3 regions of the Cupriavidus sp. C1SS-2L genome follow, and region 3 is predicted to be linked to each of the others. Evidence: predicted binding sites of a transcription regulator. Region 3 holds the regulator's gene; each other region holds the start of a gene.

Region 1 (6,471 bases), on a different replicon from region 3:
ATTACATTGTAATGCACGCCAAGGGAAAGGGCAAGGTTTAGCGGCTAAAACGTTTAGCTAAAGTGCTTGACGATTAGGACATTTTGCCCTAATATAGCACTTGAAGGCCGGGCATTTCGCCCAGGTCAACTACCGGAGAAAGTCCGATGAACACCCAAGAGCAACCCGTTACCGCTTCCCTGGTCGCCGAGGCCCAGCGCCTCGACTTCCTGCCCGCCTACTTCGGCCCGCGTCTGATGATGCGCGGCGAGGCCCTGGTGTATGCCTGGCTTCGCCGGCTCTGCGAACGCTACAGCGGCGCGTATTGGCACTACTACACCTTGTCGGACGGCGGTTTTTACATGGCCCCCGACCTGGCCGACCGCCTGGAGATCGAGGTGGACGGCAACGGCTTCCGAGGCGAGTTGTCGGCCGACGCCGCCGGCATTGTCGCAACCCTGTTCGCGCTGGGTCAGCTCGCGGCCGAGGCCGCCGACACGGACGCCGGCGATGCCCTGATCGACCGCTATCACTTCCTGCGCGGCTTCGCAGCCAGCCACGCCGAGGCGGCCGCGATCTACCGGGCTATTGACTGATGAGGGGCGGCCCCGGCTTCGGCCGGGGCTTCCAGGAGGCGACCATGACCAGGAACAACGCTCCCCAGGCACCGACGAACAGCTACGCGACGGACGGCAAGTGCCACAACGCCGAGCCGGGCACCTACGGCCACGAATGCGGCAAGCCGGCCGCATGGATCGGCACGAACCACAAGGGGTTCAGCTCGGGATTCTGCGACGACTGCAAGCGCCACGGCTACGAAGCCCGCGACGTGATCGCGTGGCGGCGTGCTGACACTTGAGGGGCCGGCCGATGGCGAAGAAACGCAAGACGCCGGCCCAGCCGGGCCAGGACTGGAACGCGCCGGCGGCCGAGCTGCTGGCCGAGCTGCCCACCGACCGCGACGAGCTGCTGGCCGCCGCCGTGGCGGCCGAGGTGGAGATCGACGCGGCGATCATGCGCGGTGACGGTGCGGCCGCCGAGGCGGCCAGCGACCGATACGAGGCCGTCATCTGGAAGATGAACGGCGGAACGCACGTGGGCAGCATGGCCGACCACGACGCGCCCGGCCAGGTCATCGAGCGCCATTGCGCGGCGGTGCCTGGCGACGTGCCCTTGTGGGGCCAGCGCGGCCAGTTCCTGGTCGCGGATGGCGACATGCGCGCCCTGGTGGAGTACGAGGCCGGCTACGGCGGGCCGCTGGGTGCCCACTTCCAGTTCCACGTCATCGACCTGGACAGGCCGTTTATCTCCGAAACGGGCTACCGCTCGCACTTCGACACGGCGCAGGGCTGCATGACGGTGGACGAGGTTGCGCGCGGCATCCTGGCTGCGCAGCGAGCCGAGAAGAAGCGCCCGGTGATGGTCGAGGCCAGCTACCGCGACCGCCTGGCCGATGCTCCCCTGCCCGCTTGGCTGGCCGGCTTGGAGCCGCCGGCGCGGCGCGCACCGGCGACCGTCCTGGTGCCGCCGGGGTTCGTCCTGGTCGATGTGGTGCTGCCCTCGCATCGGGCCTTCATCGCCAGGCGCTGGGCGGCCGAGGCCGCGACCAGGATCAAGGCGGCCAGGGCCGCCGGGTTGGACGCCAAGGGAAAAATCACCGGCGCAGGCCCGGAGCGAGATCCCGCATCGCCAGAAACGACGATGACCTGCAGCATCGTCAAAGCCGACGATGCCGAGCCGGGCGAGGGCGGGCCTGTATCGCCGGAAACAACGATGCCGCGAGCGAGCGCGGCAACCTGCAGCATCGCCAGGAATGGCGATGGAGGCCCGGCCGACCTGGTGGAGTTCAAGCCCGGCCAGCGGTGCGAGATCGTGAGCGTCCATCACCCGGTTTTCGACCGCTACATCGGCAAGCGCATCATCATCGTGAAGGTGCATCCCGACACCCGCCAGGTGTGGGCGCACGACGACAGGCCGGTAACGTACAAGACCAATCGCGCAGGCCGGCGCGTGGTCGATTCAGACCCGAGCTGCATCCAGTCGATCTACGGCTTCGACCAGTTGCGGCTTATCACTTGACCAGGAGAACGAACGAATGACGAACGACGCCAATATCCGGCTGGAGTGCTTGAAGCCGGCCGAACGCTGGGCGCAACCGACCGGCGAGGAAGTCCGAGAGGTGCTGCGCCTGGCCGGGTTCAGCGGCAGCAAGGCCGCGAAGGCGCTGGGGCTGGGCGCGAAGGGCGACCGCACGATCCGCCGCTGGATCGGCGAGGACACCCCGATTCCCTATGCGGCATGGGCGATCCTGTGCGACCAGGCCGGGCTGGGCGTGATCTGGAAAGAGGATTGACGCCAAGGGAAAGGTTTTAGCGGCTAAAGTTTAGCCTTCGGATTCCGGTAAAGCGAAAAAAGTTTAGCTAAAGTGCTTGACAGGTTAGGGCATTTTGCCCTAATATAGCACTTGAAGGCCGGGCACATTGCCCAGGTCAACTACCGGAGAAAGTCCGATGAGCGACAACAAGATTATGCCCTGGATTGACGAGCTGGAGGGCGCGGCAGCGACCGACTTCCCGGCCCGCCGTGACGAGATCGCGGCCATGATGGCCGAGGCGGCCGAGCTGGTGTGCAAAGCCGAGGAACTGCGCGGCAAGGCGTACTTCGCCGGATGCTCCCTGGAGGGGCAGGCCAAGGGCCATTGGTCGATGGAAGCCGTCGAGCAGGCCAAGCGCCGGGCCGGCTGGTAAGAGCACATGGCCCGGTCGGCAACGGCCGGGCCTATCGAGGACGCCAAGAAGGAGTATTGCGTGAGCCGAGGCAAGATCAAGGGCGGCCCCAGGTGGAGGAACGCCCCGGAGTGATCCGGGGCGCTTGGCCTGGTGCTGGCACACCGTAACCATGCTTCCGAGTGGGAGCACCCAGCATTCAACACGTAAGCGCGTGGAGGGTCAAGCTATGTCCAACATCATCAAGTTCCCCAAGGAGATCGAGCAGCCCGCCGCGCCCGCGCCGGTGGAGCCTGCCGCCGCGTCTGCTGCCCCCAACAAGGCCCCCGGTGCTGGCCTGCTGGCCGGCCTGGTCAAGTTCGTATGGGTGGCGACCGTGCTGGTCTGGCCGATCCTCAAGTGGGTGCTGTCGATTGCCACCTTCTTCCAGTTCGTGCGGATGCTCTACCACTGGAACACGCCTGGCGTGTATGCCGGTTGGTCGTTCCTGGCGTACTTCGCGGTGCTGACCGCGATCACCTACTTCGTTTCGATCTACAAGCCGAAGGGGCTTTGACATGAAAAAACAGACCCTACCCTACCCGCCGGGATTCGTGGAGCCGAACACCGGCCGGGTGGCCGTCCTGGTGCGCGAGTACGCGGCCAGCGACTTGAACGGCGATGCGCCGGCCTATTGGTACAGCGCGCAATCCGAGGAATGGGGCCTTGACCCCTGGCGACTGGTGGAAGGCGTCGATCCGCACACCGCCGGCGGTCAGTTCGACGTGTGCTTTGCCAACGGTTCGAGCCGCACGGTCGGCCCGCTGATGACGTTCTTCATGAGTGCCGCTGACGCGGCCAGGTTGAACGCCAAGAAAGAAGATCACGCGCCCATTTTTAGCCGCTAAAACGCTTGACGCGGGCGGCGAGTTTAGCTAAACTTCTGCACATGGTCGGCGGCTGGCACCGCCTTTTGTTCAACAACCGGGTGTGGAGTTTATATGGGTGTTCTCCATGAAGAAACGGCTAACCGAAGCCCAATTCCAGGCGGCGATCAAGGGCCTGGAGATCGGGCAACAGACCATCGACATAGCGCGCGGCGTGCTGGTCGATGGAAGGCCCCAGGCCGAGTTTGTGGCCTCGCTGGGGCTGACCAAGGGGGCGGTATCGCAAGCGGTCAGCCGCGTGTGGGCAGTGGCGGGGGAAGTGCTCCCGCAGGGCTTCGAGCGGGTGACGGCGGTACTGCCGGAGCATCAAGCGTTCATCGTCAAGCGTTGGGAAGCCGACGCCAAGGGAAAGAGGAAACAGGAACCCAACTCATGAAAACACTGGTCACGGCAATTCAGAAAGGCGGTCAAGGCAAGACGTTCGCAACCTGCCACCTGGCGTTCGACTTCCAGGAGCGCGGCCTTCGGGTTGCAGTGATCGACCTGGACACCCAGGGCAATGCGAGCTGGACGCTGGCCGGCCACGACTCGGGCTATCCCGCCAGTCGCATGTTCACCGCCGGCGGCGACGAGCTGCGCGCCTGGTTCGCTGACCGGGAGGATGACGGCCTGGCGCTGATCGCGGCAGACGCCAACCTGGCGAACCTGGACAAGATGGAGCTTTCCCAGGCGGCCGCCGCGCTGCGGGCCAGTGTGGCCGCGCTGGGCGAGTTCTTCGACGTGTGCCTGATCGACACGGCCCCCTCCCTTGGCGTCGCCATGACGGCGGCCGTGCTGACGGCCGACTACATGCTGTCGCCCATCGAAATGGAGGCGTACAGCTTGCAGGGCATGAAGAAGATGGTCGCGGTCATCAGCAACCTGCGCAAGCAGAACCCCAAGCTGCGCTTCCTCGGCATGGTGCCGAACAAGGTGGACGCGCGGAAGCCGCGCCACGTCAACAACCTGGCGACGTTGCAGCAGGCATACCCGCAGCTCATCTTGCCGTTCAGCATCGGCGCGCGTGACAGCATCGCCGAGGCGCTGGGCGAGCAGATGCCGGTGTGGAAGATCAAGAAGACCGCCGCGCGGAAGGCCACCCAGGAGGTGCGTGCGCTGGCGGATTACGTGTTCACGAAGATGGAGATCGCGCAATGAGCGCCAAGACCAACGCCAAGAAGAAGGAGCAGGACAAGCCGCAATCGTCCGGGCTGGGCCTGGACGGGCTGGGCGACCTGGCCGGCCTGCTGAACGAGCAGCCGGCGGCCAACGCCGGCGGCGCAGGCCCGCAGGAGCTGCCGCTTGACCTGATCGACGAAGACCCGCACCAGCCGCGCACGGCCGACAACCCCGGCTTCTCGCCGGAGAGCATCGCGGAGATCGGCGAGACGATCAAAGCGCGCGGCGTGAAGTCGCCCATCAGCGTGCGCGAGAACCCGGACGCACCGGGGCGCTACCTCATCAACCACGGCGCGCGGCGCTATCGCGGCTCGAAGTGGGCGCACAAGACCACGATCCCGGCCTTCATCGACAACGACTACAACGAGGCCGACCAGGTTATCGAGAACCTGCAACGCAACGAGCTGACGGCGCGTGAGATCGCCGACTTCATCGGCCGCGAGCTGGCGAAGGGCAAGAAGAAGGGCGAGATCGCCAAGGAGATCGGCAAGTCGCCGGCCTTCGTCACGCAGCACGTCACGCTGCTGGACTTGCCCGAACCCATTGCCGAGGCGTTCAATAGCGGCCGGGGCAAGGACGTGACTGTCATCAACGAGCTGGTGACGGCCTACAAGAAGAACCCCGACGAGGTGGCCGCCTGGCTGGCCGACGACAGCCAGGAGCTGACGCGCGGCTCGGTGAAGCTGCTGCGCGAGTTCCTGGAGGACAAGCGCAGTCACGAGGACGGCGACCGTGATCCCAACACCGTCGATGCGCTGACCGGCAAGACCGACGCCGAGGCCGGCGACGGCGAGCAGGGGCCGCAGGATGATGACGCCAAGGGGAAGAAGGAGCCGAAGGAGGCCGACCCCGACAAGCTCAAGAAGGCCATCATCCAGGTCAAGCACGACGACCGGCCGGCACGGCTGATCCTCAACCGCCGGCCCCCGGCCGAGGGCTGGGCCTGGCTCAAATACGAGGATGACGGCCAGGAGTTCGAGGCCGACCTTGGCACCGTGCAGCTTGTCGCGCTGCTGGAGGGCTGACACGCCCAGCGCCGGGCATCGCCGACCACCGACCCCCACCCATCGCCCCGCCATCGAGCGGGGCTTTTTTTGCCCGCGTTTTAGCCGCTAAAAAAAGTTCAGCTAAACCGCTTGCGTAGTGTTGTATGTTGTAGTATGCTTCACGCTACAACATACAACCGGCCAAAGGAGGCCCGACATGGCGATCTCGAAGGAGCAGATATTTGCGGTGGCCGACGAACTGGACGCGGCCGGCCAGAACCCCACGCTGGCGAACGTGCGCAAGCAGCTCGGCAGCGGCAGCTTCACCACCATCAGCGAGGCGATGAACGAGTGGCGCGCACGCAAGGCCAGCCAGGCCGCCCCGATCCGCGAGCCGGCACCGCAGGCGATCACTGACAAGCTGGCCGAGCTGGGCGGCGACTTGTGGGCCGTGGCGCTGGAAATGGCGAACAACCGCCTGGCCGCCGAGCGCGAGGCGCTGGAGGCCGTGCGCCAGGAGACGGAAGCAGCGCGCCAGGAAGCCGCAGAGCTGGCCGACCAGCTCACCGGCGAGCTGGACGAGGCCAAGGCCCGCATCGCGGCCCTGGAGGCCGTCGAGGCGGCCGCCAAGGGCGAGGCCGACGAGCTGCGCGGCAAGCTCGCGGCGACCAGCGAGCGCGCGGCCACGGCCGAGGC
Region 2 (6,471 bases), 630 kb from region 3:
CGTCTGGACGGAACTCAGTCCGGGAGGAAGATGGATGCCGGTCATGTTGCCGGGACAGACGAGCGGCGGGCCTCTTGGGACTCGCCGCGCAAAGCGTTACGCCGTCGCGCCGTAGGCGGCGGACAGGTCGAACTGGCGGCGCGAGCTGGTCAGCAGGCTGCCAATGCGGCGGAGTTCGGGCATGGCCAGGTCACGGATACGCGCGTCGTACGTCAGGATGCGGTCCAGCAACTGGTAGCGGCGCATGCGCTCGGCATCCGAGAGCGACGCTTCATGGTCGAGCTGGCGCAGCCGGTCGACCAGCACCAGGTAGCCGCTCTGCAGTTCGGCGACGGTATCCCAGTCCGCGGCCTGCGCGGCTTCGAACATGCGGCCAGACAGCACGAGGATTTCCTCGTAGCAGGTGACGATGGGAGAGAATTGAGCCATTTCGGTAGCCTTGCAGCGTAAATTATTGCTCTGCCTGCTGGGACGTCTCGTCGATCTGCGCCCAGGCCGAAGCCAGGCTTTCCAGCAGCCGGTCGACTTCGTCGAGCATGTCGCCATCGCTGTGCAGGTTGGCCAGCATCAGGCGCCGCACCATGTATTCGTACAGCGACTCGAGGTTGGCGGAGATCTCGCCGCCCGCCTCGTGGTCCAGCACGGCGCGCAGGCCGTTGTCGACGATGTCGATGGCCTTGGAGATGGCATTGCCGCGCGCCACGATCTCGCCGTTCTCCAGATGGAACTTTGCCCTCGCGATGGCAGCGCGCGCGCCGTCATACAGCATTGTGATGAGCTTGATGGGACTGGCACTCATGGCGCCGGTCTGGACCCCAACCTGGGCGTAGGCGTTGATGGCTTGGCGGGCGAACATGGTTTGCTCTCGTTAAGGCGGTTACTTGCTCGATGCGTTGTTCAGCGCGGTGAACTGCTGCGTCAGGTAGCTGCTGGTGCGATTCATCTGGCTGACCATCAGGTCCAGCTGGGTGAACTGGGCCTTGTAGCGGTCCATGGTTGTGTTGATACGATCCTGCGAGTCGCTATAGTTCTTTTCCAGATCCTTCAGCGTCTTGGTGATGCCGTCCTGCGCGGTCTTGAGCGAACCGTTTGTGGCCGACAGGCCGTCAACATAGCCGCTTACCTGCTTGCCGATGCCGCCGGTGCCCGTGGTGCTCGAGAACATGGCAGTGACGCCGGCAAGATTGTTGTTGAGCGCCTTGGTCAGCTTGGTATCGTCAACCGACATGGTACCGGTCTTGCCGTCGAATTTGATGCCAATATCTGCCAGCGAGATAGAACCGCCGTTGCCGTCCGGCATGGTGCCGCCAAGCATGGAGCGCAGGCGCATCTGGATGGAGCGCAGCGTGCCGTCGCCGGTCAGTGGCGACGAGCTTTGCTTGGACGTATCGAATGCAGTGAGCGACTTCGCCGTGGTCTGGATATTGTTGTACGCGGTAACGAAGGCCTGGATCGACGACTTGATCGAATCGTAGTCACGCGTGACCGTCAGCGAGGTGGTGCCTTCCTTGGTCAGGTTCATCGTGAGGCCCTGGCCGGCGTCGACCACGGCATTGCTCTGGCTGACGATATCGATGCCATTCACCTTCAGCGTGGCATTGGCCGGGGGCACCTTCTGCTCCATGGCATTCGTCGTTGCCGAGGGATCGAAGCCGACGATATTGTTCAGCGCCGCACTGCCCGACGACACGCGCATGGTGGCCTGCGTGCCGGTCTTGTCGGAGGTCAGCACCAGGCGATACGGGGTGCTGCTGCCATCATTGATGATGCTGGCGGTCACGCCTACGCCGGCCTTGTTGATGGCGTCACGGATATCCTGCAGCGAGGCGTTGTTCGCAATCGTGACCTTCTTGGTGCTGGTCGGTGTGGCGGTCGGATCCGCCGCGAGTGCTTCGCCGAAGTCGAAGACGATCTCGCCGCTGGTGCCGGCAATGGCAGCCTTCTGATCGGCAATCTGGCCGCTGACCAGCGATTGCGCGGTAGCCAGCGTCTTGACGGTAATGCTGTAGTTGCCCGGTACGGCGTTGGATGCCGTGGTCACCGACATGATGTCAGTCGAGCCCACCGTGGCCTTGACGGCACCGAACGTCGTGGCGTCGCCAAGCTTCTTGGCGGCGGCCTGGTATGCAGTCAACACGCTCTGCACCTGCCCAAAAGCCGACAGCTTTGCCTGGAAGCTCGTGGCCCGCTTGTCGATGGCGTCGAGCGGTGCCTGCTCGGCGGTTTTCAGTTGGTCGAGCAGGCTGGTCAGGTCCAGGTTCGAGCCGACGCCAAGGGCGGAGATCGCTGCCATGTTGTTTTTACCTCTTCTTCAATTGACGTGACTTCGTATGGTGAGCGCGCTTACACGGCCTGGCTGACGAACAGTCCCTGCAGCTTGTCGATGGCGCTTGCGATTCGCAGTACCTCTACGGTGGGCATCTGCCGGATCAGTTCGCCGGTTTCCTTGTCGACCACCTTGGTGATGACGCGGTGCGTGCTTTCGTCGATCTCGAAGCGCAGGCTGATCGACGTTGACTTCAGTGCCTCGACCAGTTCGCCGACGGCAGCGGAGGTATCCACCGAACCCGCCGCGCCAGTCTTTCCGCTGTCGTCCTGGCCATTGCCAACAACGGGAAAGGAGACGCCTGTCGGTGCCTGGACGCCAATGGTGCTGGCGGGCACATCGGAAGGAAGTCGCACTGCGACCGGAGTCACTGAAGAAGGAGACGCCATGATTTGCTCCATCCGGTTTGGCGTGAATCAACATCGGAAAGAAACGCTTTGCAGGCAGTGGTCTGCCTGCAAAACGCTCCCGGCAAAAAGGCCGGGCCTTGCGGCCCAGCCTTTTTTGCCAGCGCAGGTGCGATTAACGCAGCAGCGACAGCACGCCTTGAGTGGTCTGGTTGGCTTGCGCCAGAACCGAGGTACCAGCCTGTTGCAGGATGTTCGCGCGGGTCATGTTCGACACTTCCGTTGCGTAGTCTGCATCCTGAATGCGCGAGCGCGAAGCCGACAGGTTCGTCACGGTCGTGCCCAGGTTGGCGATGGCCGAGTCAAAACGGTTTTGCACGGCACCCAGCGAGCTGCGCAGGTCGTCGACCTTCGACAGGGCGGCGTCGATGGCAGCCAGCGGGTTTTGGGTAGCGGCCGACAGCGGCTTGCTCGAATCAAACGTGACGGTTGCCGTCGGGGTGGCGGTGGTCGTGCCTTGGGCGGCGTCCTTGACGGTGATCGTGGCCGCGTAGAAATCGCTGCCGTTCTGGACGAACCAGCGGCCGTTGTCATCTTGCACCAGCGTGTTGGCGGTGCCGCCGTTCGCATCCGTGAACGTCATGTCCGCTGCGGCGACGTCGACGCTGGCGCCGGTGTTGTCGCGGCCCTGGACCACAGCATTTTCACCAGTGGCGGTGTTGGCGCTGTTATAGGCGTACGGCGTCGTGGTACCGGCCGACGACGGGCCGGCTACGTTCAGGGTGTTCAGGCCCAGCGTGGTGGCGTTGATCTGCTTCAGGTCGATGCTGATGGTTTCGCCGTCGTTGGCGCCAACCTGCACAGCCATCTTCGAGTTGCTGGCCAGGACCTTCACGCCGTTGAACTGCGTCTGCGACGAAACGCGGTCGATTTCGTCCAGGCGTTGCTTGATTTCAGCCTGGACCGAAGCCAGGTCGGAGCCCGAGTTCGAACCGTTGGCGGCCTGCACGCTCAGTTCACGGATACGTTGCAGGTTGTTGTTGACTTCGGTCAGTGCGCCTTCGGTCGTTTGCGCCAGCGAGATGCCGTCGTTGGCGTTGCGCTGGGCTTGGGTCAGGCCGCGGATGTTGGCGGTGAAGCGGTTCGCAATGGCTTGGCCAGCAGCGTCATCCTTGGCGCTGTTGATGCGCAGACCCGACGACAGGCGTTGGATCGCGGTGTTCAGCGACGATTGCGAAGCGTTCAGGTTGTTCTGAGTCATCAGAGACAACGAATTGGTATTAATGACTTGCGCCATTTACGACTCCTGTATGCAAAGTTTTGGGCATTCCGGCAGTTGCCGTAACGTTGGCTGCCTGCTTTGCAGGGCGTAGAGTGCCTCCGTTGTTTGGGTTATCGACAGGTGTCGCGAAAGGTTTAGAGTGACTTTTTCGCAGGATTGCAACAGCCGAGATGGCCGCGGCTCGCTCGTTGCGGACGGCTGCAGCGTGTCTGGCGCGGCCGCGTTGTGGCCGTACTTCAGCGCCGCCGGCGCTTGCGCGGCATGTAGATGGGTACGAAATCCGGCGAGGTGTCGGTTTCGGGGGCGGGCAAGGCTTCGCCGCCGGCGCTGGCCTGCGTGATCATGGCAATCGCATGCTTGTATACGACCACCGGCCTGGTGTCCTGCATGTCCTTGCCAAGCAAGAGCAGGTAGTCGTCCAGGGCGAGCACTACGCCTTGCAGCCGGGTGCCGTTGCACAGGAGCACGACAACCGGGATGCGGCTTCCCGCGTGGAGGCCGAGTTGCTGGTGCTGCAGTTTCCGGCTGTCTCGTGGGGGCCTGGTTTCCTTCTTCACATCGACTCCGGAAGAGCCCGCAGGGGTTCTGGCGGCTGGTGGCGATCGACCGACCGGTGCCGATATTCAGTATGGCCCGGCCAGCGCAATGGGAGAAACATTCGCTCTCGGCACCGGCATGGGAATGCTTCCCGCGCGCCACGCCGCCGACGGGGCCGTGTTGCGGACCACGGGGTTCGACGCGCTTTTTGGCGACCGGTGCGGTCGGGGGAGAAGGGGAATACTTCAGCGGCGAGAGTAACAAATTTTTACAAACACAGCAGAAGTCGGCCATCTTCGAGAATTAGAGGTTTTCCTCTAGACGGCTCGTTGCCAATATCGACACTCTTGAGGTAGCGGTCTGCCGGCCAACGGCCGACAGACGCGCTGCGGATTCCTGGGACGCTTGTATGCCCTTTGTATTAACATAAGTGCACACTTACATAGTGCGATCCCAATTCGAGCGAAACCTGATGCCGTCGCGATAAAAGTGATTATTTCATCGCATTCAACTAGGGCGTTCACTGATAGAAACGGGATTTACACCTCATGTAAGCACGTTTATATTCATACCAGAGCTAACTGGCTCTGAGCAGTCCTGGAAAGCCTACGAGCACCCCGCGCGTGGGCTTCTTTTTTTGGGGCTCACGTCGAGCCGGCGGCACCTTGCGGTGCTCCGCCATGGGGCCATCGGGATGCCTGGCAGGATTAAAAGGCACACCGCAACCTGCCCATTCATGGAAATGCGGCCACTTTCCATGCCAATTCCAAATTCCCTTCAAGAAGTGTTCGGTCACCGCCGATAGGCAGCCGTGCGCCGGTTGTCAGCAGTCACGTCCAGTGACAGCTCCCACGCGCGCGCATGACAAAAATATCAATCACGGAGTGTTTGGAGGGAGTGAGATGGCCTGGTTGCGAAACCTTGGCATAGGGACCCGCCTGTCCCTGGCCTTTATGCTGGTGGTGCTGTTGCTGATTGGCGTCGCGGTATTTGGCGTGACGTCGCTGGCTGGGATGAACGCATCCTTGCACCTGACCGTGGAGGGTCGCCTGCTCAAGGTGATCGACCTTGGCCATGTCAAGCAAGACGCGCTCGAGATCGGCGTGATCGTGCGTGACGCGGCCCTGACCGAAGATCCCGCGCTGGTCCAGCAGAATACGCAGCACATCGACGGCATGCGCAAGGAGATGGGCGCGACGCTCGATGCGCTGGGCAAGCTGATCGCGGCTTCCGGCCGTCCCGACCTGCAGAAGACCTTTTCCGATCTGACCACCTCGCGCGAGGCCTACAACGGCCAGCTCGACATGGTGCTGCGCCAACTGGGCTCCGGCGAGTTCGCCGGCGCGCGGGCGGCCCTTGTGGTGACGTTGCCCGCCGCGCAACGCCCGTACTTCGAAAAGCTCGATGAGATCATGGACGGCGGCCGCAACCTTGCGCTGGCCGCGGTCAAGCAAGCCGATGCGGGGTTTGTCTGGACCCGTAATGTGCTGCTCGGCCTGACCGCGCTGGCCGTGCTGCTCGCGGTGCTGATGGGCACCGCCATCACGCGGTCGATCACCGGCCCCGCGCGCGAAGCACTGGAAGCCGCCGAGGCGCTGGCAACGGGCAATCTGCGCCACGCGTTCAACGTGCGCAGCCGCGATGAAATGGGCCGCATGCTGGCGGCGCTCGAACGCGCGTTCCGCCACCTCGCGGCACTGGTGCATGGCATCCAGCAGGCGTCTGGCTCGATCGACGGCGCCACGCGCGAGATCGCCCGCGGCAATACCGACCTGTCGCAGCGCACGGAACAGCAGGCTGCGTCGCTGGAGCAGACCGCAGCATCGATGGAGCAACTCACGTCGACGGTGCGCCAGAACGCCGACAACGCGCGACAGGCCAACCAGCTGGCGGTCAACGCTTCGGATGTGGCCACGGAAGGCGGCCGCGTCGTGCGCGATGTGGTCCAGACCATGGACAGCATCTCCAGGTCGTCGTCG
Region 3 (6,471 bases):
GCCGAGAACTTATCGCGGAAGTCGAAATCGACATAGCGATCTCCACGCGCAAACGCGGCACCGTTCTTGTATTGGAAGCCAGCCTCTACCACTGCCCGCAGCATGCCGGCCGCTTCAATGTACTCCATGCTCTGCGGCAGCAGGCTTTCGCCGATTGAAAAGCGCGGAAACGTCTCCTTCTCGAGCACCAGCACACCAATACCACGACGACGCAGCAAACCCGCCGCAACAGAACCTGCTGGCCCCGCGCCGATGATCAGCACGTCTGCGAATTGATCTTCCATTCCAACCTCCAACACGCCTGGCGTATCGCCAACGCTTTCGCCCAAACCAGTGATAAAGCCGGCCCTCCCGGCAGGATATCGCGTCCTGCAGGATCCGGCGGAACCGCTACGGAAGGGATTGGCTACAGAAAACCGCGAAAACTGTCAGGGAACAGCATGGGCACATGCTACCGAAGGATTGGCAGCGTGGAAACCGGACATTCGGTGTGCGCGCCGGCGGAGATTGCGATGCCGGTTGTTGCTCGGCGGTTGCATCACATCGCCGGGCCGGTACGCCCGGCCGTGGTCAGAGGGATTGAGCGTCTTATCGGAACCCCACAACCACCTGATTGCTCTTGCCCTGCAGCACCGGCGCCACCGGGCCCTGCCCCGGCAGCCGAAACGCAAACACAAAACCCTGGGTTGCATCATCACCGTCGAAGGCGTCGGTCTTGCCTTCGGCCTGTGGCAGCAGCACGCAGCGCGTGTCGTTGCAGAGATAGGCCTGCAGATCCGTGGGCGGCGTCGCGGCAAAACTGTAGCGCCAGCGCACCGAGGTAATGACGCCCTCCGACTGCGGCAGGTTGCCGCTCGGCAGGATCGGGCGGGACACGGTACGCAGCCCGCGGCCATACAGCGCCGGGCCGTTGACCGATGCGCTCCAGCTGTGGTTCGTGCCGTCATCGGGCGCGGCCCACGTAATCGTCGCCATCGCAGCAAGCAGCGCCGCGATGGCATGCATGGCAACCTGACCTGAGCCGTGCCGCCCGCGCATCAGAGCAGCCCGCGCAGTTGGTTGCGCAGGCGCGTAATGGCTTGCCCGCGGATCTGGCACACGCGCGATTCGGTCACGTCGAGCACGGCGCCGATTTCGCGCAGGTTGAGTTCCTGGTCATAGCACAGTGAAAGCACCAGCTTTTCGCGCTCGGGCAGGCGCTCGATGGCGCGGATCAGGGCTGCGCGCATGCCGTTTTCCATCAGCTGCGTGAGCGGGTTGCCGTCTTCGCTGCCGCCAAGGTGGCGATCGAGGAAGTCCTCTTCCCCGGAGCGCTCGAAATCTTCATAGTGCAGCAGCTGGCAGCCATAGACCTCGTTGAGCAAGGTCTGGTATTCGTCCAGCGGCATTTCCAGTTCCTGCGCAACCTCCGAATCCAGCGGTGCACGGCCAAGCTTCTGCTCGAGGCCGCGCTGCGTGCGTTCGATACGGCGCGTGAACTGCCGCAGGCTGCGCGACTGCCAGTCGTTGGCGCGCACCTCGTCGAGCATGGCGCCGCGGATACGCTGGCTGGCGTAGGTTTCGAACCGCGCGCCATGGGTGTCCTCATAGCGCTTGGCCGCGTCGAGCAGGCCGATCATGCCGGCCTGGATCAGGTCGTCGATCTGCACGCTGGCCGGCAGCTTGGCCGCCAGTTGCAATGCGATGCGGCGCACGAGCTGCGCGTGGGTCTTGACCACATCGGCCTGTTCGAGCTTTCCCTGGATCGTGTACATGGTGGAATTCTCGTGAATGCTTGCTTGCAGAACCTGCCCGTTTTTGCGGGCCGGCGGCTCAGGGTCTTCGTCAGTTTCGAATAGTCACGGCATCAGGCCGCCACGGCAGCGTGCGCAGCCGATGCAGCCGGCTCGGCACGCAATGGCCATGCGCCGATGCCGCTGGCAATGCGGCGCAATCCGGTCGTCGCGGGCGCTGCGGGGTAGGCTTCCACCACGCACCGTCCGAGCTCCACGCTGCGCGTGACCAGCGTGTCCGCCGGCAACCAGCCGGCACAGCCGATCTCGACGCCCAGGTACTGCCGTCCTGTGCGCGCCAGGTTCCCTGTGATCGCCTGAACGGTGGCCTCATTGGCCGCCATGTTGACCACCAGATGGAAATGCCGGCAAGCGTACAGATGGTGCAGCCGCTTGATGCAGGCATATGCCGCGGTAATAGACGCCAGTTCCGGCCGCATCACCACGAGCACATTGTGTGCGGCCCCCGCCAACGGTGAGAGCGCACCGTCGCCGTCCCTAGCGGCATCGACCAGCACCGTGCGAAAACCCGACAGTGGATCCGCCGATGGCGCACCTTGCTGCGTTGCCTTGCCAGCCGGCAGCACCGCGACGGCACTGGCCGGACGCGCACCGAGTGCGGTCTCCAGCGTCATGCGGCCAGCCTGCACGTCGGCAAGCGTGCCGGCTGGGTCGGCCCCCGACAGGCGCACGGCATGGCCCGCGTTGTCCTCATCGGCGAGCAGCACGCGTTCGCCCTGCATCGCCAGCGCATGCGACAGGCCCAATGCGATCGTCGTCGCACCGGCACCGCGTTCGCTGGCCACCACCGCAATGCGGCGCGTGACACGCGGCGCCAGCATGCGTCGCAGGCTTTCGGCCTGGTCCATTGCGAGCGCGCTCACGACACGACTCCCGGCGCCATGAGTTGGGGAAGTCCCACCACCACATTCGATTGCGCTTGCACGTCCGGCTCCGCAGGCGCGTCGGCCTCGGCGGCGTCAACGACCGGGCGGCCCGGATAGTTTTCGAGTACATCGAGCAAAGCCAGCAGGCGCCCCATGCCTTCATTCAGCACTGATCCCGGCACCGATGCGCCGCCGGGCTGTCTCGCAGCCGTGCGGCCGGCAAGGCGGGCCAGGAAGGCCGGGGCAGTAGCCGTGGGCGCGTGTTCGAGGCGCAGCACCGTCAGACCGAGCTGAAGCGCGGCCACGCTGCCGCCAGCGGCGCTTTCGCCATCCTGAGCGAAATGATCGAGCGCATGGCGCAGCGTGCGGAACTGCGCATCCGCGTTGTCGGCCCACAGCGCCCAGCGTGCCGTGTGCGCGGCCTGGCCTGACAGCTGCGGGTCGCACAGCAGGTAGCGCGTATCGAACAGTTCGCCCGAAGCGTGGTCGACCATTCTTGCAATCACGAGTTTCGCGTCGATGCCGCCTTCCGGTGCACCGCGGCCACGCACGGGGCCTTCCGGCACACGGACATCCGCCGTGGCGAGCCACTGCACGGCCTCGCGGCCACGCACGGTGAACTCGCCCATGGCGTGGAACGTCAGCGTTTCGGCCAGTGCATCAAGCTTCCACGCCGCGCCGCCGCTGATCACGCGCGCCGTCTTGCGTGTGGCAGCGACCCAGCGCTCGCCGGATTGCTGCCAGCGCGCCAGCGTGGCCCCGGCCGGTAGCGCATCCAGCATATGCACGACGGGCCGCGCCGCGCCAAGGGTGGCGCGCAGCGTGGCGACCTCGGCGTCGGCTTCGCCCATGGCCTGGCCAGCACGTCCGGCAGGCGTAACCGTGGCCGCCACCGGCATGCCGGTGCGGTCGCCCAGCCACAGCGTATGCAGCATCGACTGCGGCGCACGGCGTCCCGGTACTGGCACCTGCAGCGTGGCCGTCAGCGACAGCACGAAGTGGTCGCATTCGCGGTTCACGTCGCGGCAAACCGCTTCGCGCACCTGCTGCGCCATCGGCCGCAGTGCGGGCGTATCAGCCGTGCGCTGCTGCCAGAGCTGGCGCGCCAGGTCGAAGCCATGCTGCGCGGCATTGAGTTCATTCACGCACTGGCCCAGCGCGTCCGCGCTGTCGGTCAGCGACCGCAGCACATCGTCGGCGCCGCCCTGGCGGCCCGGCGCTTCGTCGAGGGTGCCGGCCTGGCGCCGTGCAGCATCTGCATCGGCAAACACCGAACCACGGCGCGGCGTCAGGAACGCACGCTCGACCAGCGAGGCGCCTTGCGCAAGCTCGAGGTGTTCCGGCACACGCTGTCCGGTGGACACGTAGAACACCGGCAAGCGATGGCGAATCACGACGTCGAGCACGGAGCCCAGATGCGTGGCTTCGTCGAGCTTGCTGATGATGCAGCCGTCGACGCCACCGCCTTCCGGCACGGCGTCATGGCGGTAGGCATGCACCACCTCGTTGAGTGTGTCGCCATGGCTGGCGCCATTGAGCAGCAGCACACGCTGCACCGGCGCCTGCACGCCGGCAAGCATGGCGATCTGCTCCGACAGGTTGCGGTCCCGCTGGCTCATGCCGACGGTGTCGATGATCACCAGATGCTTGTCCTTCATCGCCGCGAGCGCGAAGCGCAGATCGGCAGCATCTTTCACCGCATGCACGGGCACGCCGAGGATATCGCCATAGATGCGCAGCTGTTCATGCGCGCCGATACGGAAGCTGTCGGTGGTCAGCAGCGCCAGGCGCTCGGGACCATGGCGCAGCACGTAGCGCGCGGCCAGCTTGGCCGTCGTGGTGGTCTTGCCCACGCCGGTCGGACCGATCAGCGCAAGCACGCCGCCCTGGTCGAACAGTGTGTCTTCGTTGTCGAGTACGGGCACCTTGCTGGCCAGCTCGCCGCGAATCCATGTCATGGCAGCGGGACGGTCGTAGCCAACCGGCAGCCGCGCCAGCAGCGTGCGCGAAAGCTGTGCCGAGAAGCCGGCCCCGACCATCCAGGCGAACAGCGATTCGCGCAGCGGATCGCCATTGGAAACCGCGCCAGCGGCAGCGGCGGGGGCCAGCCCGGCCAATTGCCGTTCGAACATGGCACGCATGGACTGCAGTTCGCCGCGCAGATCGTCGATGGCAGCCGGCTCGGGCGCTGCTACGACCGGCGCGGGCGCCACGTAGACCTGCGCGCCGGCCGATGCGGCGCTCAGGTCGGTGTCGCGCATGGCTACGATTTCCACGCCGCCATCGATGGTGCGGTTGGACAGCACCACGGCATCGGGTCCCATGGCTTCGCGCACCTTGCGCATGGCTTCACGGCCGTTGGCCGCCACGAATTTCGCTACGCTCATCTTGCGTTCCTCACGCACCGATCATTGCGGTAATGCGGATATTGCGGTTGTCCGGCACTTCGGCATGGGACAACACCCTCAGCTGCGGCATGGTGCGACGCAGGAAGCGCGCCATCAGCGGGCGCAGTTGCGACGGCACCAGCAGCACCGGATCCAGGCCCATCTGCTCCTGGCGGCTCACAGCGCCCTGCGTCTGCTGCAGCAGCGCGTCGGCGAGGCCCGGCTCGATGCCGCCGCCATTGGTCAGCGCCTGCGACAGCACGCGCTCCAGGCCCGCGTCGAGGCCGATCACCTGCAGGTCGGCGCCATTGGGGAACAGCTGCTGCGTAATCGCGCGGCCCAGCGCCTGGCGCACCAGTGCGGTCAGTTCGTTCGGATCGCTGATCTTCGGCGCATGCTCGGCGAGCACATCCAGGATGGTGCGCATGTCGCGGATCGGCACGCCTTCGTCCAGCAGGTTCTGCAGGATCTTCTGCAGCGCCGTCAGCGAGATGGTCTTGGGCACGAGGTCCTCGGTCAGCTTGGGCGCTTCCTTGGCGATGCGGTCGAGCAGCATCTGCACTTCCTGGCGGCCCAGCAGTTCGGCGGCGTGCATGTGGATCAGGTGGTTCAGGTGCGTGGCGACCACGGTGCTCGCATCCACCACGGTGTAGCCGAACGCCTGCGCCTGCTCCTTCATGCCGGCGTCGATCCACACGGCTTCCAGGCCGAACGCCGGGTCGCGCGTGGCCGTGCCCGGCAGCGTACCGCTGACCTGCCCGGGGTTGATTGCCATCCACTGTCCCGGCATGGCCTCGCCACGCCCGATCTCCACGCCCTTGAGCGTGATGCGGTAGGCGTTGGGCTTCAGTTCCAGGTTGTCGCGGATATGCACGACCGGCACCAGGAAGCCGATTTCCTGCGCCACCTTCTTGCGGATGCTCTTGATGCGGCCCAGCAGTTCGCCGTCTTGCGCGCGGTCCACCAGCGTGATCAGGCGGTAGCCCACTTCCATGCCGAGCGGGTCCACCAGCGTGACGTCGTCCCAGCTCGCTTCGGTCGATTCCGGCGCGGCGGCGGGTGCGCGCTCCTCGCGCTGCTTGGTCTGCTGCGCGGTGGCCTCGCGCTGCGCCAGGTAGCGGCCCAGCCAGATCAGGCTGCCGGCCAGCACCAGGAAGGCGAAATGCGGCATGCCGGGGATGATGCCCATCATGCCGATGATGCCGGCGGTCAGGTACAGCACGCGCGGATTGGCGAAAAGCTGGCCCGTGAGCTGCTCGCCCACGTCCTGCTCGTTCGACACGCGCGACACGATCACGCCGGCCGCGGTCGAAATCACCAGCGCAGGAATCTGCGCGACCAGGCCATCGCCAATGGTCAGCAGCGTGTAGTTGTGCACGGCGGTGCCGAAGTCCAGGTCGTGCTGGACCATGCCGACCACCATGC

What was found. The regulator FliA, encoded in region 3, starts transcription of late flagellar genes. The targets are predictions, from matches to a motif close to CTAAAGTTTNNNNNNNNNNNGCCGNTA.
Region 1: the regulator FliA is predicted to act here: its motif matches at 2,356-2,382, upstream of kleA (stable inheritance protein KleA).
Region 2: the regulator FliA is predicted to act here: its motif matches at 4,067-4,093, upstream of ACIGJG_RS23450 (FliC/FljB family flagellin).

The regions. Positions count from the first base shown of each region.
Region 1 covers NZ_CP172711.1:1,477-7,947, forward strand. Annotated here, with positions in the region: gene ACIGJG_RS33015 (antirestriction protein) at 147-575, shown strand; gene ACIGJG_RS33020 (hypothetical protein) at 620-838, shown strand; gene ACIGJG_RS33025 (klcB) at 850-2,058, shown strand; gene korC (transcriptional repressor KorC) at 2,075-2,332, shown strand; gene kleA (stable inheritance protein KleA) at 2,490-2,726, shown strand; gene kleE (KleE stable inheritance protein) at 2,935-3,261, shown strand; gene ACIGJG_RS33045 (DUF2761 domain-containing protein) at 3,263-3,592, shown strand; gene ACIGJG_RS33050 (transcriptional regulator KorA) at 3,699-4,007, shown strand; gene ACIGJG_RS33055 (ParA family protein) at 4,004-4,768, shown strand; gene ACIGJG_RS33060 (transcriptional repressor gene korB) at 4,765-5,814, shown strand; gene ACIGJG_RS33065 (DNA-binding protein) at 5,993-6,471, shown strand, end outside.
Region 2 covers NZ_CP172709.1:1,248,876-1,255,346, forward strand. Annotated here, with positions in the region: gene fliK (flagellar hook-length control protein FliK) at 1-45, opposite strand, end outside; gene ACIGJG_RS23430 (flagellar protein FliT) at 97-429, opposite strand; gene fliS (flagellar export chaperone FliS) at 452-856, opposite strand; gene fliD (flagellar filament capping protein FliD) at 878-2,293, opposite strand; gene ACIGJG_RS23445 (flagellar protein FlaG) at 2,344-2,715, opposite strand; gene ACIGJG_RS23450 (FliC/FljB family flagellin) at 2,849-3,970, opposite strand; gene ACIGJG_RS23455 (RNA chaperone Hfq) at 4,192-4,512, opposite strand; gene ACIGJG_RS23460 (methyl-accepting chemotaxis protein) at 5,395-6,471, shown strand, end outside.
Region 3 covers NZ_CP172709.1:623,719-630,189, forward strand. Annotated here, with positions in the region: gene ACIGJG_RS20620 (NAD(P)/FAD-dependent oxidoreductase) at 1-284, opposite strand, end outside; gene ACIGJG_RS20625 (flagellar protein FlhE) at 589-1,005, opposite strand; gene ACIGJG_RS20630 (RNA polymerase sigma factor FliA) at 1,038-1,754, opposite strand; gene ACIGJG_RS20635 (MinD/ParA family ATP-binding protein) at 1,847-2,641, opposite strand; gene flhF (flagellar biosynthesis GTPase FlhF) at 2,653-5,046, opposite strand; gene flhA (flagellar biosynthesis protein FlhA) at 5,057-6,471, opposite strand, start outside.